Regions from separate parts of the Desulfovibrio sp. Fe33 genome, predicted to be linked through region 2. Evidence: predicted binding sites of a transcription regulator. Region 2 holds the regulator's gene; each other region holds the start of a gene.

Region 1 (4,361 bases), on a different contig from region 2:
CCTGGATATATTTCAATAATCTGCTTGGCGGAACCAACGGCCTTGTCATAGTCGCCCTTGAGCATGAAGGTGCGGGTGCGCAGACCGAGGGCCGCGCTCTGATTCTGCTTCTCCAACTGGTCGCAGAGGAGCAGGACGTCGTCGTACCGCTTCATGGACAGGAGCAGTTGCGCCTTTAACCGTTCCATTTCGATATTGAACGGCAGCTTTTCACTCCCCTGATTAAGGACGGCCAGGCCTTCTTCCGCCCTGCCCTTGCGGGCGAGGCTCTCGGCGTATCCGAGATACGCCTCGGGGCTGTTGGTCTGAAGGGCCTGCTTGAAGGCTGCTTCGGCTTCGTCCTGGCGGTTGAGAAGTTGCAGCACAAGGGCCTTGCCCAACCAGGCGCGGACGAATTCGGGATGGCGGTCCACCAGGGTCGAATATTCGGTGAGCGCTCCCTCGGGCTTCTTCTGGGCCAGATCAAGGGCCGCGAGCGTCGTGTACGGGTCCGGATTGTCCGGGTTGCTCTCCTTGGATTTGCCAAGGTATTCCCGGGCCTTTTCCACGTTGTTTTCGGAAAGCGCCACCCGCGCGAGCAGGAAATAGAGCACGGAGTCGTTCTTGCCGCCGCTCAGGCCGCTTTCAAGCGTGCTCTTCGCCAACCCCTTCTCGCCGTTTTTCATATAGAAGGAGGAAAGGATAATCATGGGACGGATGGAATCCGGGGAGGCGGCCACGGCACGGGTCAGGTCTGTCTCGGCCTCTTCCACGTTGCCGAGGGAATAGTTCAGCGCCCCCATCTTGAGAAGGGTGCCGCTGTCATCCGGCCGGCTCTTCGCCACGGCCTCGTATTGCTCGATAGCCTTCTCTTTCTCACCCTTTCTGGTCAGGGCGTCGCCCAGGGTCATCCGGGCGAAGACGTTGTCGGCGTCCTTTTCAAGTACTTTGCGGGCCTCGGCAATGGATTCGTCGATCCGATTCTGCTGAAGGAGGATCAGGGAGATCATTTCCCGCGCCTTGAGGAAATTGCCCGCGCCGTCCGCGGCCACCCGCAAATGGCTGATGGCCGTTTCCAGGTCGCCCACCGCGTAATAGCTCAAGCCCAGGAAGAAATGGGACTCGGGGTCGGAAGCGAGGGTCACTGCCTTGTGGAAGGCGTTGATGGCCTCGTGGTACTGCTTCTGAAGGTACATGGACATCCCGATGATTTTCTGCCCGTAAGGCAGATTCGGGGCCATGGCGTTGAGCTGCTTGGCCATATCCGCGGCCTTGCCGTATTCCTTCTGCTCAAGCAGGGACTGTGCCTTGACGTATTTTGCGTAGACATCGGAGGGATGGGATTCGCTGATAAAGGCGAAAGTCTCGCGATAAGCCGTCTTGTCGCCCCGCTCCAATTCGCTGGAAGCCCGCAAATACAGGGCTTCGCGGTTGGTCGGGTCCTTGGACAGGACGTCGGAGATGGCCTTGTCCGAATTGGCGATATGCCCCTGCGCCCTGTAAACCCTGGCCAGACCGATACGGGCCTCGCTGTTGTCGGGCGAAAGCTCAATGGCCTTATTGAACCACTTCTCGGCTCCCGCGTTGTCGGAGTCCTCAAGCAGCAACTTGCCGTAAAGCAATGCGCCGTCCACGGATTTGGGGTTGGCCGAGCAATAGGCGTCGACGTATTCCAAAGCCTTGGATGGATTCTTGGACAGTCTTTCAAGACGGGCCAGATCGTAGTTCAATTCCTTGTCATAAGGATTCTGGAGTTTGTATTTGTCGAAATTCTTGCGGGCCTGATCCAGCTTGCCGGTGGCCAGATACGATTTGGCCAGGCCGAGCCGGGCCTGCAACAGATTGGGGTCCTTTTCAAGGATGGTCTTATAAATGACAATGGCGCCGGAATGATTGCCGTCGGCGCTGTATTGCGCGCCTTCATCCAGCATCTTGGCGATGTCGTTGTTACCGCAGCCGGCAAGAAGAGCTATAAACAGAGTCAGATACAGGAATCTTGTGAGTTTCACGGCATCCTCCCAAAATGATGCTTCGTTTCCGCATTCAGCAGACCCTTAAATAGCCAGAATCATGCCAGCGTTATTTCTAATCAATTAATACAATAAAATCAAAGTATTATCACATTCACACCTCCAATCTTCCCGCACTCGGGCACCGATTTGTCCGGTTTAACCAGACTTTTTTCTCCTGGCCGAATCGGGGCCCCGAATGAGTTGATATGTGCGGGGTGCAACTGGCGTTTATCTCTAGAAAAAGCCTAAAAAGTTTTCCACAGCTCACGCTCACGATTTACTCGATCAAACTAACCGTTCTGCCATTATGGAAGATTTTTCTATAGCTTTTTATATTATCGATAGATTGTGTCTATACACTTTTGTGGACCAAACATAATAGATCATAAAAATATTTAATTTCGATATGTTATCCTTTGCAAAACGGGAAATGTCCGATTTTCCCGGATAATCGCTCCGGCTTAAGACCCTTTTGGCCGCCCTGCTTCCCTCAAACGACCCGCCTGAATATCAGCCATGTTCATTTTTCACTGAATCGATTCATTGCCGGGCGTGAAGCAGGCTCGGAATATCTTTCCGGTTGGCACCACGGCCCGAAATTTGCTAACTGAAGTAGTTATCGGAGAACGAAAGAATTGCCATGATCGCCACCATCGCCTGCCAAAACCTTTTCCACGACAAGCTGCGCCTGGTCGTCACCCTGACCGGCATCGTCTTTTCCGTGGTCCTCATAACCATCCAGGTGGGGCTGTTCCTCGGGTTCACCATCACCATCTCCTCGGTCATCGACCACTCCGGGGCCGATGTCTGGGTCACGTCCCCCGGGGTAAAGAATTTCGACATCGCCCTGCCTCTCAAGGAGAGCAAGTACTACGACACCCTGTCCGTTCCCGGCGTGGCCTCGGCCTCGAAGTTCATCACCCAGTTCGCGAACTGGAAACGGCCTGACGGCGGCCAGGAGTCCATCCAGATCGTCGGCTTCGAACCGGCCAAGGGCATGGGGGGGCCCTGGGGAATGGTGGCGGGCTCCACCGATCTTCTGGACCTGCGGGACGGCATCATCCCGGACCAGCTCTATGTGGAGAAGCTCGGCGTTCCGAGACAGGGGGAAGTCGTGGAGATCAACGACAAGCGGGCGCGTGTGGTCGGGTTCACCCGGGGCATCCGATCCTTCACCACCTCGCCTTTCGTCTTCGCGTCCCTGGACACGGCTTGGCGGGTTTCGAACCTGAAACCGGGTGAATTCACTTACATTCTGGTAAAAGCAGACAAAGGGGTCTCCCCGGAGGCCTTGCGCGACGCCATCCGCAAAAACGTGCAGGGCGTGGACGCCTACACCACCCCTGAATTCAGTTGGAAAACCCAGCAATACTGGATGTTCAACACGGGCGCCGGCGCGGGCATCCTCATCGCCGCCTTCCTCGGCATGGTGGTCGGTACGGTCATCGTCGCCCAGACCCTCTACGCCACCACCCTGGACCACATTTCCGAATTCGCCACTCTCAAGGCCATGGGCGCGCCCAATTCATATATATATAGCATCCTGCTCGCCCAGGCGTCCCTGAGCGCCGTGCTGGGCTACGGCTTCGGCATCGCCATTTCGATCATGGTCTCCCGATTCAGCGACTTTTCCGCCACGGCCATCGTCATCCCTCCCCTGCTCGGCGGAGGCATGTTCTTCCTCACGCTGTTCATGTGCATCGGCTCCGCGCTGATCTCCATCCGCAAGGTCATGACCCTCGACCCGATCCTGGTCTTCAAGGGGAGATAAAATGACGGCGAAAACGGCCATAGAACTGCGCGACATATCCAAGGCGTACGGTCCCGAAGGCAATCGGGAATACGCCCTGCGCAACGCGACCCTGGACGTGGTCCAGGGAGAGGTGCTCATGCTCATGGGGCCTTCCGGCAGCGGCAAGACCACGCTGCTGTCCATCATGGGCTGCATTCTCAAAGCCACTTCCGGCTCCCTGAGCGTCGCAGGCCGGGACGTGTCCGGTCTCTCGCAACAGGCCCTGGGCAAGATTCGGCTCGACAACATCGGGTACATTTTTCAGGAATACAATTTATTCCCCACCCTCAACGTCCTGGAAAACGTCATGGTCGCCCTGGACCTGCGGGGCTATTCCCGCAGCCAGGCGAGGGAAACGGCCATGAAGACCCTGGCCGACGTGGGGCTGGACGACAAAGCCGCCGTCAAGCCCGCCACAATGAGCGGCGGGCAGAAACAGCGGCTGGCCATCGCCCGCGCCCTGGCCGGATCGCCCAAGGTCATCCTTGCGGACGAGCCCACGGCCGCGTTGGACTCCGTCAACGGCCAGCAGGTCATGGACTTGATGCATTCCCTGGCAAAACGGGGCGACCGTGCGG
Region 2 (4,361 bases):
GCGGCGTGGAAGCGTTGCTGGCCCCCGAAGGGCTGGATGGAAGCCCTTTGCAAGACGACAAGGAATAAGACGTTGCTGAATACGGTTCGCCAAACGGTTCTTTTGCTGATGCTGGTTTTGCTCCTGGTTCCGGCAGGAGCCATGGCCCAGGATTGGGGTAATGTGTCCGAAGCCACTGTCAACCTCAATGTCCGCAAGGAGCCTGCGCCGGGTTCCGCTCATGTGGTCACCCTGACCAAGGGGGAGCGGGTGAGGACCGACTTTCCGCAAAATGGATGGGTGGCCGTATTCAAGCTTGAAGAACAGGAGCGGGACCTGTCCAAAGCCATCGGGTATGCCAACGCAAAATATTTCAAGACAGTCCAGGTGAAGAAGGCTGAGCCGACGCCCGCTGCCGCTCCGAAACTCGACTCCGGCGAAGGCGAGGTCAAGGCGCCTGTTGCCGTGACTCCGCCGCCCGCGCCGGTGCAGGTGGGCATTGATCCAAGCCGTGTGCCGGTAAAGATCACGTCCGATCGCATGACCTACGACGAGGCGGGCAAGATAATTTCCTTTGTGGGCAATGTGGTCGCCATTCACGGCGAGCTTACCCTTTGGGCCGACAAGCTTTCGGCCTACCTTCTGGCGAGCGGGCAGAGAAAATTCTCGGCCGACAGCATTGAGCGTATTGTCGCCGAGGGTAATGTCCGGGCGAAGAAGGGGAATACCGAGGGGACCTGCGGAAGGCTGACGTATATGGTCGGTCCGCAGCTTCTCAAGATGGAGCAGAATCCCAAATTGCAGGACGGTCCCAATTCCCTGACGGGCGAAGTCATCAATTTCCATATCAAGGACGACCGGTCCGAGGTCATCGGTGGCGAGCAGCGCGTCAAGGCCATCTTCATGACTCCCGGCAACGTGAAGGTGCAATAGATGGGCGAAGGTCTTCGCGCAACCAACCTGTCCAAGCGGTACGGCCAGAAAGAGGTCGTGCACGGCATCAACATTGAGCTTCACCCCCGGGAAGTCGTCGGTCTGCTCGGGCCAAACGGCGCGGGAAAAACCACGACGTTCTACATGCTTGTAGGCATCGTGCGGCCCAACACCGGAGTTGTGACCCTTGACGGGAAGGAGCTTACGGACAAGCCTCTGCACGAACGCGCGAGGCTCGGGGTGAGCTACCTCCCGCAGGAAAGCTCGATCTTCAAGAAACTGACCGTGCGCCAGAATTTGGAGATCATCCTCGAACAGACTTCCATGACTTCCAAGGAGCAGCGGGCCAGGGCGGACGAGCTGCTTGAGATGTTCACCATCACCAAGCTGGCGGATCAGGCGGCCATGTTCCTGTCCGGCGGCGAGCGCCGCAGGCTGGAAATAGCCCGGGCGCTGATCCTCGACCCACAGTTCATTCTTCTCGATGAGCCGTTCGCAGGTATCGACCCCATTGCCGTTATCGACATTCAGGAGATTATCTCCGTGCTCAAGTCCATGGAGATCGGCATCCTCATTTCCGACCACAACGTTCGGGAAACATTGAATATCTGCGACCGGGCCTACCTCGTTTACGAGGGTACGGTCATCCTGGAAGGTGCTCCGACCGATATCGTGAAGTCCAGCCGAGCCCGCCAGATTTACCTGGGCGAAGACTTCCGGCTCTAATCCAAAGACCGAATCTTTTTTTAGCTTTCTCGATTTACACCGTACCCAAAGGTTGGTACACTTTTTTCATGCCATATAGTGCCCGATGGATTGGCAGTAGAAACAGGATGTTATCACCATGGTGTTGCATCCTTTAATTCGTTGTGGCATAGTTCAATCGAAAGAAATGGCAGGCTGTGTAAAAAAATTTTCTTTATCCGTCAGCCGATAAACACAACCCTAAGTGAGTGACGAATCATGGGATTGGAACTTCGACAACAGCTCAAGCTCTCGCAGCAACTGGTCATGACGCCTCAGTTGCAGCAGGCCATCAAGCTGCTGCAGCTCTCCCGTCTTGAACTGTTGGAGACGGTGCAGCAGGAATTGTTGGAGAATCCTTTCCTGGATGAAACGGAAACGGAAACCGAGGTGCCCGACAAGACCGAGGTCCTGACCGAGTCCCAGGCGGAAGAGGAGTTGGTTCGGAACGCGGATTGGGAGAACTATCTCGGCGAATTTTCCTCCACTTCCAAGCAGGCGTTGTCACGCGACCTGGAAATGCCGGAAGAGGGTGTTTCCTTCGAGGCGCGGCTCGCTTCCAAGCCTTCCCTGGAAGGCCATCTCAATTGGCAGATGCGTCTTTCCAGCTTCACGGAAAGCGAGTTGGCGATTGGTGACGTCATTCTGGGCAATCTCGATTCCAACGGCTACCTTCAGGCTTCCATGGAAGAGATAGCCGCCATGGTTCAGGCTTCCGAAGAGGAAATCGAGAGCGTTCTCACCCGCATCCAGCATCTCGACCCGGTGGGAGTGGGGGCGCGCACTCCTCAGGAGTGTCTTCTGGTCCAGATGGAAGTCCTGGGCTATGACGATCCGATTCTTGTCTCCCTGGTGCAGGACCACTTGGAAGACCTGGAAAAGAACCGCTATAAGCCTCTCGCCCGCAAGTTCAAGATTTCCATGGAGGAGCTCAAGGATTATTTGGATTTGCTCCAGACCCTTGACCCCATGCCGGGCGCCAGCTTTTCCAGCACCGAGCCGCATTACGTAAGCCCTGATGTCTTCGTCTACAAATACGGTGACGACTTCGTCATCATCCTCAACGAGGATGGTATGCCCCGTTTGCAGATGAACACCTTCTACATGGATTCCATGAAGGGCGCTGCCGACAAGGAAAAGGAATATTTCCAGGAAAAGATGCGTTCCGCCGCATGGTTGATGAAAAGTCTGTACCAGCGGCAGCGAACCCTGTATAAAGTAGTCGAAAGCATTGTCGGATTCCAAAGAGCCTTTTTCGAGGAAGGCGTGACAAAGCTCAAACCCCTGATCCTCAAGGAGGTGGCAGAAGATATAGAGATGCACGAGTCCACCGTGAGCCGGATCACTACCAGCAAGTATGTTTCGACTCCTCACGGCATTTTCGAGTTGAAGTTCTTCTTCAATTCGGCCCTGGACCTCAATGACGGTTCCCAGGTGGGTTCGGAGAGCGTCAAGGCGCTCATCAAGCAAATGATCTCAGAAGAAGACACGAAGAAACCGCTCAGCGACGAGAGAATCGGCGAAATCCTCCAGGAAAAGCTGGAAGTGAACATCGCCCGGCGCACGGTCGCCAAATACCGCTCGGCCATGGGCATTCCTTCGTCTTCGAAACGCAAGCAGTATTTCTAGATTCTGCTTGCCGCAAACACAACCAGGAGGCAGCGTATGAACATCAGCTTCACTTTCAAGAATTTCGAGCCTTCCGATCACCTCAAGGGGTACGCGGAAAAGCGTTTTGAAAAGGTAGCAAAGTACGTTTCCGATGCGGAGGCAGATCTCCAGGTCAACCTGCTGGTCGATAAGTTCCGCCATAAGGCGGATGTGATCCTGAATTCGGATCGCATTCATATCTCGGCCTACGAAGACTCTGAAGACATGTACTCCACCATTGATATGGTCCTGGACAAGCTGGAAGCCCAGCTCCGCAAGATGCGGGAAAAGATGAAGAACCGCCCCAGACAGGCGCGTCCGAATAAAATGGTGCAGATGAACTACCTGTCCTTCGAGGACGGCAGCGGTTCCGCTCCCACCATCGTCGGCACCGATGCATACGAGCCCAAGCCCATGTCCGTGGACGAGGCCGCCATGCAGCTGGATGCCCTTGATAACGAGTTCCTGGTGTTTCGCAATTCGGAAACCGAAGGCGTTAACGTCATATACAAGAGAAAGAACGGCGATTACGGACTGATCGACCCCGGTAACTAAGCATGAAACTCAGTGACTACCTGGCGAAGGAGTTGATCCTTCCCGAATTGCAGTCCGAAGACAAATCGGACGTGTTGCATGAACTAGTCGCCCCCTTGGGCGAGCAATATCCAGAGATGGACACGGACCAGGCGGTCCGTGTCCTTCTCGATCGAGAAAGACTCGGCTCCACAGGCATCGGGGATGGCATCGCCATCCCGCACGGCAAGCTCGAGGACCTGGAGAAGGTTATCGTGGTCGTGGGGCGCAGCCGGAAGGGCGTGGAGTTCGAGGCGCTCGATCACAGTCCTTGCCATATCTTCTTCCTGGTGCTCGCGCCGGAACAGGTGGCGGGTATGCATCTGCGCGTCCTGGCCCAGATATCCCGCCTTCTCAAGGACGAGGAATTTCGCAAGGAGTTTCTTGCGGCCGAAGATCTCGAGGCCCTCTGGTCTCTCCTCAAAAGCGTCTAAATCGAAGGGTGGGCTCCTTTGACGTCGAACAATTCATTCCCCGTGGTC
Region 3 (4,361 bases), on a different contig from region 2:
GGGCTCGCATTCGGCGATGCGAAAATCGAGGGCCTGGCCCATGGTCGGTGCCTCGCGGCCGGAGTAGGCCGCCGGCGCGCAATCATCGCCGAGAATGCGCGGGGCCACGAAATGGATGACCTCGTCGGCCAGCCCCTGCTCGATGATGGCCAGGGCCAGCCTGCCGCCGCCTTCGCACAGGGTGTAGTGGCAGCCGCAGTCGTAGCGCAGCCGTTCGAAGCCGCAGGCGAGGGCAAGGGAACCGGCCCGGCCGGGCAAGGGCCAGACCGAGGTGCCGCGCCGCCGCAGGACGTCGGCCTGGGGGCTGCGGGCGGCGGTCTGGGAAGTCATGAAGATGGCCCGCTCCGGCCGATCGCGCAGCAGGGTGAACCTGCTCGGGTCTTCGGGCAGGCGGGAGGAGATGACCACCCCGAAGGGCTGGACGAAGTCTTCGGGCAGGCCGTCCATCCGGCAGGTCAGGCTCGGGTCGTCCGCGTAGAAGGTGTTCCCGCCGACGATGACCGCGCCTACCAGTGCCCGTAGGGCGTGCACCCTGGCAAAGGATTCGGGGCAGGAAACCGGTTCGGGCTTGCGGGAGGCGGCCGCGATCTTGCCGTCCAGCGTGGCGGCCATCTTGAGGATGTTGTAGGACGAGTGGGTCTGTTGCCAGAGCAGGAAGTCGGCGATCAGGTCCCGGCACTCCCGTTCAAGCACGCCCACCGTGACTTTGATGCCGTGGGCCTGGAGTTTTTCCACTCCTCCCGCGGCAATGGGGTTGGGGTCGCGGGTACCGACCACCACCTCGGCCACGCCCGCCTCGATGAGGGCTTCGGTGCACGGCGGGGTCTTGCCGTGGTGGTTGCACGGCTCAAGGGTGACGTACATGGTCGCCCCGCGCGGGTCCACGCCCGAGGCGCGGGCCGCGGCCAGGCATTCCCGTTCGGCGTGCGGTTTGCCGAAACGGGTGTGCCACCCCTCGGCGGCCACCTGGCCGTCGCGGACCAGCACGGCTCCGACGCACGGGTTCGGTGCGGTGGCTCCGCGTCCTCGCCGGGCCAGTTCAACGGCCCGGGCCATGAAGCGTTCGCTAGCTGAAGTCGCCTTCCATGAAAACATGGTTCACTCCGGCTTCGGTGAGCATGTCCTCGGACAGCTCGTCGGGATAGTTCTCGGCATAATAGATGTTTTCCACGCCGCAGTTGATGAGCATCTTGGTGCACAGGATGCACGGCTTGGTGGTGCAGTAGATGTCGCACCCCTTGAGATCCAGTCCGTTGGTGGCGGCCTGGATGATGACGTTCTGCTCGGCGTGCAGGCCACGGCACAGCTCGTGGCGTTCGCCCGAAGGGATGCCGAGGCGGTCGCGCAGGCAGCCCACTTCTTCGCAATGGGCGATGTTGGTGGGTACGCCGTTGTATCCGGTGGCCAGGATGCGCTTGTCGCGCACGGCGATGGCGCCCACGGCGCGGCGGGTGCAGGTGGAGCGCTGGGCCACAAGGTGGGCGATGCGCATGAAATATTCCGGCCAGGGCAATCTGTTGGGCATTTGCGGTCCTCGTTCGTTGCGAAGTGGAGCTTGGTTCGGTCCACCTATCATTTCTCGTGCCGAAAGGGAACGGCCGAAGTCGGCGTGGGCCGGGGGAAAAGCAGACCCCGGCCGCCGGGATGTGGCCGGGGCCGGGGGGAAAACGTATGCGCCCGAACCGGGCGCGGCGCTAGATGCCTCAGCCGCCGCCGGAGCCGCAGCCCGATCCCTGGAGGGCGTCCAGGTTCGGGCCGCCTCCGTCGACTTTGGCGCGGCAGGCGCTCATGAGTTTTTCCGTGTCCTTGGAGCCGCATTCGGGGCAGGTCACAACCGTGTCCGCACCAAGGACAAGCTCCTCGAATTCGTTTCCGCATTTTTTGCAGGTATATTCATAGATGGGCATGATTGACTCTCCAGGTCCCATATGGTTCGTCGATGCCTCTTAGGTCATGCCGCGAAGGCCCTTTGTCAAGGGATGCCACTTGCACATTGCACACATTCTGTGCAACAAGTGTGAAAATAACTGCACAAACAAAGTGCATCGTGGACGGATTTGTTTCGGGTAAGAATAGTAATTTCGGATGATTGTGTCTTTGGCACGCCCCGTGCTTTATGCCAGGCAGAATGTCACACACTCATTTACCTGTTCGCATGAAAGCATAACCTTTAGGAGGCAGACACATGTCCAAGAAAAACATCACCATCTCCGCATTGGCTGCGGCTCTTGTCCTGAGCATGGCGGCTTTCGCGTTGGCCGGTCCCGGCCAAGGCCGCGGATTCTCCGGCTCGTGCGGCGGTCCCGGCTACGGCCCCGGCGCCATGTACAATCAACTGACCCCCGAGAAGCAGGCCGAGGCCGACGCCATCGTGGACAAATACGAGCCGCAGTTCGAAGCCGTGCGCAACGCTCTCTGGGCCAAGCGCTCCGTGCTCCAGGCCATGGTCAACGGCGGCAACGCGGATGAAGCGGCCATCACCAAGCTGGTCAACGAGATCTCCGCTCAGCGCGGCAAGATGTGGGAACTGCGCAAGGCCATGGGCGATGAACTGGTCAAGGCCACCGGCATCGCCGCCTTCGGCGATTGCCCCCGCCGTGGTCCCGGCGAAGGTCGCGGCCCCTGCTCCGGTAACGATTGCGGTCCCGGTCGCGGCATGGGTCCCGGCCAGGGCATGGGCTCCGGTCAGGGCATGAACCGGGGAATGTTCTAGTTCATTGAATTGAAGCGATATTTCCGATAACTCGGAAAACAGGATATTGCGGGGCAGGAGGCGTGGGGCTTCCTGTCCCGCATATGATCGTCGGCTGACGTTGGCGGGATGCCGGAACTTTCCGGCAACGCATTTTTTCGAGGAGGCCCAGAATGTTTAGAAAAATCACGTCCCTTACCGCACTTCTTTCTTTTCTCGTCACGCTGGTCACCAGCGTGATCCTGTATATCGTGCCTGAGGGCCGGGTAGCCTACTGGGCCGATTGGCATCTGCTGGGCATGACAAAAACTCAGTGGGGCGACGTGCACACCACCGTGGGGACCCTGTTCCTCATCGCTCTGCTCCTGCATGTTTGGCTCAACTGGAAGCCCCTCATTAATTACATGAAGAACCGGGCTCGGGAACTGGTGGTCATGACAACGCCCATGATCGTCAGTTTCGTTCTGGTGTTCGTGGTCTTCGCTGGCACGCTCGCCGGACTTCCCCCCATGAGCACGCTGCTCGATTTCGGCGCGCAGATAAAGGAGGACGCCACCGCGACATACGGCAATCCTCCCTACGGCCACGCCGAGACCAGCCCGCTGAAGAAATTCTGCGGTTTCCTTGGACTGAACGTGGATTTGGCCTTGAGCGCGTTGCGCGAGGCCGGGTTTGACGAGTCCGTGAACGAGGATTCGCTGATAAAGGACATCGCGCGGTCGCGCGGAGTGAGCCCTCAGTATATTTACGACATCATCAGGGCCAAGCAGGGCGGCGACCCGTTTTCCCTGATGCCCGTCCAGCCGCCCGAAGGCACCGGCAAGATGACGGTCGCCGTGATCTGCACCTCCTACGGCCTGGAGCTGGAGGAAGTCCTGGCGCGGCTTAAGAACGCGGGCATCGACGCCGCGCCGGAAAGTTCCTTCAAGACCCTGGCCGCGGAGCACGACATGTCTCCCATCGATATCTACAGGATAGTCAAGGGCGAGTAGTCGGCATATGGAAGTCGTTCATCCGGAAGAAAGGGAGAAGGGACCTCTCGTCGCCCTTGTCCTGGCCCTGATCGTGTTGGGCCTCGGCAGTCTGTACCTGACCTGGCAGTCCATCGCCCAGCAGCGCAAGATCGTCGAGGACCACATGATAATGACCGGTAACTCGATTTTGCGCGGCGTGGACAACAACATCTTCCGCATTGCCCGCACCCTGCGAATGGGCGGCCAGTCCTCGGCTCTTTTCCGGACCATGACGGAAGAGCTTTTCACCGAACTCGCTAAATCCGAGGACATCGAGTTCGTCACCCTGTTCGACCGCGCCGGGCGGCCCATCGTGACCTCCGTGAAAAAGGACAATCATCCCATCTTCCAACTGCCCGACGCCGTGGCCGAGGATATAGAGCCCGGCCGGGCCTGGCACGTCATGGCCGAGGTGGACAAGACCAATGTGCTGCTGTCCGGGCTTCAGGTCCGTTCCGGTATCGCGGTTCTGCTCGGCGTTGACCCCGTCGATGGGGATTCGACGCCGGGAAGGGGCGGAGCAGGCCGGGGCATGGGGCAGAACATGGGCCCCGGTATGGGACAGGGCATGGGCCCGGGGATGATGTTCGACGAATCGCAATCCCAGGTTTACCTGGTGGTGGGGCTCAATGCCGAAAAGCATATGCGCCAGTTCC
Region 4 (4,361 bases), on a different contig from region 2:
TACTAAGCTTTTTGGGTCGCTTCGCGAGGGGAGGCGGAGAGCATCGGATAGACATATTGCCTAAATTAGAAACCCTGCCGCATTCGCACCATCCGCGAGGCGGCGATAAAAGTTTTGGAGATTCTTAAGAACCTTTTTCAAAAGGGTCTTAAGCCGCCGGAGGCATTCTCATGACCAAGATCGTTTCCCGTTTCGCGCCGAGCCCGACCGGGTTCCTGCATATCGGCGGTGCCCGCACCGCACTGTTTTCCTGGCTCCTTGCCCGGTCCATGGGCGGGGAATTTCGTTTGCGCATCGAAGACACGGACCGCGAGCGGTCCACCCAGGAGGCCACGGACGCCATCATCGACTCCATGCGCTGGCTCGGCCTTGAACACGACGGTGAGATCGTCTTCCAGTCCGACCGTTCCGATCGGCACAACGAGGTCATCGACCAGCTCATCGCCTCGGGCCACGCCTACTACTGTCAGTGCAGCAAGGAGGACGTGGACGCCATGCGTGAAAAGGCCATGCAGGAAGGCCGCAAGCCCAAGTACGACGGCACCTGCCGCGAAAAGGGGCTGACTTCGGGCGTGGTCCGGCTCAAGGCTCCGCTGGAAGGAGCCACCGGATACAAGGACATGGTCAAGGGCTTCATCTCGGTGGAGAACTCCGAGATGGACGACATGATCCTGCGCCGCACGGACGGAACGCCCACCTACAACCTGGCCGTGGTGGTGGACGATCACGACATGGGAGTGACCCATGTGTTGCGCGGCGACGACCACGTGAACAATACCCCCAGGCAGATTCTCATCTATCGCGCCATGGGTTGGGACGTGCCCGAGTTCGGCCACGTGCCCATGATCCTCGGCCCGGACAAGAAGAAGCTTTCCAAGCGCCACGGCGCGCTGTCGGTCATGGAATATGAAAAGATGGGCTACCTGCCCGAGGCCGTGACCAACTATCTGGCCCGCTTGGGATGGTCCCACGGCGATCAGGAACTGTTCACCATGGACGAGATGGTCGAATTCTTCACCACCGACGGCCTGGGCAATTCCCCGTCGGTCTTCGACCTGACCAAGTTCGAATGGGTCAACGGCCAGTACATGCAGAAGGCGGACCCGGACCGTCTGGCCGGGATGCTCTGCGATTTCCTGGCCCGAGAGGTGGGCGAGGAAGAGGCCAAGTCCGTGACCCGCGAGCAGTTCGCCCGCATCGCGCCCCTGTTGCAGCCTCGGGCCAAGTCCGTGCTCGATATGCTGGAGCAGGCCCGCCCGTTCATCGTGGACGCCACGTTCCTGCCCTACGACGAAAGCGCCGTGAAGAAATTCCTGACCGACGAGACCAAGCCTCTGCTTGCGGAGATCGCTGAGCGCATGGAAGGTCTCGACGAGTTCACCGAAGCGTCCCTGGAGGAATTGCACCGGCAGTTCATCGAGGAGAAGGACATCAAGTTCAAGGTCGTCGCGCAGCCCCTTCGGGTGGCCATCACCGGCAAGACCCAGTCGCCCGGCCTGTTCGAGACCATGATCGTGCTCGGCAAGGAGCAGACGCTGTCCCGCATCAGAAGGGCGGTGGAGCTGTAGCCCGCCGCACCCGGTTGAAATATCGTGAAGGCCCCCGTCGGATATATCCGGCGGGGGCCTTCGTTTGGGGTGCTGCTCCATTAACCGTCGCGCAGTTCGTCCTTCATGGCGAGGAACGTGCTCTTATCGATCTCGCCGGACGCGTAGCGGCGTTTGAGGATTTCCTCCGGCGTTGCGGATTCCGGAGGTGTGGCTGGTTTGTGGAATAATCGCACCGAGATATATATTATCAGCCCCAGCACCAGGAATTGGATAACTCCCCCGTGGAGGAAGCTCATTGAGCCGAACCAACCGCCGGACCCTTCGCCGAATCGGAATCCCGGGCCGGAACACCAGGTTCCGAGTGAAGTCAAAAATTCCATGATCTCTCCAGAGCTTGTTTGCCTGGAAGATAGCACGGACTATGCCAAACGAGTTGTGGAGCTATTTCAGCGTGTTGAGACTAAGACGGGAGAGAAATATTGTGCAGTTGTGCAATGCTTTGCGTGCGGACTTGACGAAAAATTGCACTATGGGGGGCGGGGAGGGATGGCAGGTCAATAGACGCAAAAAAGTTGCCGCCGAAATGTTTTCGGCGGCAACTTTCGGCCATCGAAATGTGCAGCACGTTATGCTTCGGGCTTCTTGTTGGCCACGGGCTTGACCACTGCGCCGTTGCGGATGCAGCGGGTGCAGGCCTTGATGCTGACGACCTGGCCGGACTCCAACTGATGACGAACCTTCTGCAGGTTGGGCATGAAGCGGCGTTTGGTCTTGATGTGGGAGTGGCTGACGTTGTTGCCAGTCTGGGGACCCTTTCCACAAATATCGCAAACCTGGGACATTGCGACCTCCTGATGTATTCTAAGGAAATAAATCGTTTTCGTACTTGCGAACCCGCCTGGTTCTGGTAGCTTCTCCGGTCGGCGGGAGAGAATCCTTACCGAGCCCTGAAGCAAATGGCAAGGGTTTTTTTCTTGACATGGGATTTTATTACCATATAGGAAGCACCGGTTGTCCGGCCGTGGAGCCGGACCGAAGACGGAGTACGACATGGTTGAATATTGGCTGACGATCAGCGACATTGCCGCGGAGGGCGGGAACTTCACCTTCGATGACCAGGATTTCTGGCGCGAGGCGTGGCGTACGTTCAAACTGGACATCCGTCCGGGCCGCGATCTCGTGGCCGAGTATTCCGTTTTGCCCCAGTCTGACGACGGGGCGCTGGTGCGCGGCACCCTCAAGGGAGCCGTCAAGCTGGCCTGCGACCGCTGCGCCGAATTTTTTGAATACGGGATCGAAGTGGACTTCGACGCCTTCGAGCAGTTGCCCAATGGCGACGAGGACGACGGCGACCCGCGGGTGCGCGTGGAAAACGGCCAGCTCCAGCTCGACATGGGCACCATCCTCTGGGAGGAGTTCGCCCTGGCCCTGCCGTTCAAGCCCTTGTGCGGCGAATCCTGCAAGGGCGTGTGTCCCGGATGCGGGGCCAACCTCAATTCCGGCGAGTGTTCCTGCGAGCTGGATGATGGTGACGAAAGGCTTGCGGTTTTCCGCGACTTGAAGATAAAGTAACGCCCTTGCCCGGAGCTTCGGCTTCGTGCATTCGGTTGAGAACAAATCAATACGAGGTATATATCATGGCTGTCCCCAAGAAGAAAACGTCCAAGTCCCGCAAGGGTATGCGCCGCGCTCACGATAAGGTTGCCGCTCCCAACGTCATTTACTGCGAATGCGGTGAACCCACCCTGCCCCATCGCGCCTGCTCTGTCTGCGGCTCCTACAAGGGGCGTCAGGTCATTGACGGCGAAGATGCCTAGCAGCGAGGGAATCCTGGCTCCGCGCATCGCCGTGGACGCCATGGGGGGAGATTTCGGGCCCGGCATTGTCGTGCCCGCTGCGGTGGCCGCTGCGCGCGAGGGTATATCCGTCGTGCTTGTCGGAGACGCTGAGCGCGTCCGAGCCGAGCTCGGCAAGTTCGACACCAAGGGGCTGGACATAGAAATAGTCCATGCCTCTCAGGTGGTCGAGATGGACGATAAGCCCGCCGACGCGCTGAGGCGTAAAAAGGATTCTTCCATTCAGGTGGCCTGCCGCCTGGTCAAGGAAGGCAAGGCTCACGGCGTGGTTTCTGCCGGACATTCCGGCGCCACCGTGGCCTGCGGCATGTTCGTCCTGGGGCGTATCCCGGGCGTGCAGCGTCCTGCCCTGGCCGGCATCCTGCCCACCGAGAAGAACCCCGTGGTGCTCATTGACGTCGGCGCCAACGTCGACTCCAAGCCGCAGCATCTTCTCCAGTTCGGCCTTATGGCCGACGTCCTGGCCCGGCACGTCCTGGGCGTCAAGGACCCGTCCGTGGGCATTCTGTCCATCGGCGAGGAGGAGGGCAAGGGCAACGCCGCCGTTCGCGAAGCCTTCGACCTGCTCAAACGTTCGCAGATGCGGTTCATCGGCAACGTCGAGGGGCGCGATATCTTCACCGGTGAGGTGGATGTCGTGGTCTGCGACGGCTTCGTCGGCAATGTCGCCCTGAAGCTTTCCGAAGGACTGGCCCGCTCCCTGAGCCGTCTGCTCAAGGATGAGTTGAAGTCGAGCTGGCTGTCCATGCTCGGCACGCTGCTCTCCTTTGGGGCGTTCAAGCGGTTCAAGAAGCTCGTGGACTACGCCGAATATGGCGGAGCGCCCCTGCTCGGCCTTCGCGACATCGTCATCGTCGCGCACGGCAAGTCCAATGAGTTGGCTATGACCAACTGCATCCGCATGGCCGCCACCAGCGTGCGCAACAATGTGCATGGCCATCTGGCGGACGGCCTG

The links. Region 2 encodes sigma-54, which starts transcription at its own class of promoters, with help from an activator protein. Its sites were predicted from a motif close to CTGGCACGGNNNNTGCTT; they were not measured.
Region 1: the regulator sigma-54 is predicted to act here: its motif matches at 2,039-2,056, upstream of prsT (XrtA/PEP-CTERM system TPR-repeat protein PrsT).
Region 3: the regulator sigma-54 is predicted to act here: its motif matches at 2,098-2,115, upstream of PSN43_RS03205 (Spy/CpxP family protein refolding chaperone).
Region 4: the regulator sigma-54 is predicted to act here: its motif matches at 1,961-1,978, upstream of PSN43_RS03255 (SHOCT domain-containing protein).

The regions. Positions count from the first base shown of each region.
Region 1 covers NZ_JAQKGU010000002.1:495,782-500,142, reverse strand. The annotation lists gene prsT (XrtA/PEP-CTERM system TPR-repeat protein PrsT) at 1-1,988, opposite strand, end outside; gene PSN43_RS05005 (ABC transporter permease) at 2,632-3,762, shown strand; gene PSN43_RS05000 (ABC transporter ATP-binding protein) at 3,764-4,361, shown strand, end outside.
Region 2 covers NZ_JAQKGU010000003.1:62,590-66,950, forward strand. The annotation lists gene lptC (LPS export ABC transporter periplasmic protein LptC) at 1-68, shown strand, start outside; gene PSN43_RS05390 (LptA/OstA family protein) at 109-912, shown strand; gene lptB (LPS export ABC transporter ATP-binding protein) at 913-1,638, shown strand; gene rpoN (RNA polymerase factor sigma-54) at 1,876-3,285, shown strand; gene hpf (ribosome hibernation-promoting factor, HPF/YfiA family) at 3,322-3,861, shown strand; gene PSN43_RS05410 (PTS sugar transporter subunit IIA) at 3,864-4,313, shown strand; gene rapZ (RNase adapter RapZ) at 4,332-4,361, shown strand, end outside.
Region 3 covers NZ_JAQKGU010000002.1:81,585-85,945, forward strand. The annotation lists gene ribD (bifunctional diaminohydroxyphosphoribosylaminopyrimidine deaminase/5-amino-6-(5-phosphoribosylamino)uracil reductase RibD) at 1-1,056, opposite strand, end outside; gene PSN43_RS03195 (deoxycytidylate deaminase) at 1,067-1,525, opposite strand; gene PSN43_RS03200 (FmdB family zinc ribbon protein) at 1,704-1,907, opposite strand; gene PSN43_RS03205 (Spy/CpxP family protein refolding chaperone) at 2,186-2,713, shown strand; gene PSN43_RS03210 (DUF4405 domain-containing protein) at 2,866-3,684, shown strand; gene PSN43_RS03215 (two-component system sensor histidine kinase NtrB) at 3,692-4,361, shown strand, end outside.
Region 4 covers NZ_JAQKGU010000002.1:93,659-98,019, forward strand. The annotation lists gene gltX (glutamate--tRNA ligase) at 171-1,568, shown strand; gene PSN43_RS03255 (SHOCT domain-containing protein) at 1,649-1,930, opposite strand; gene rpmB (50S ribosomal protein L28) at 2,177-2,392, opposite strand; gene PSN43_RS03265 (YceD family protein) at 2,601-3,122, shown strand; gene rpmF (50S ribosomal protein L32) at 3,188-3,367, shown strand; gene plsX (phosphate acyltransferase PlsX) at 3,360-4,361, shown strand, end outside.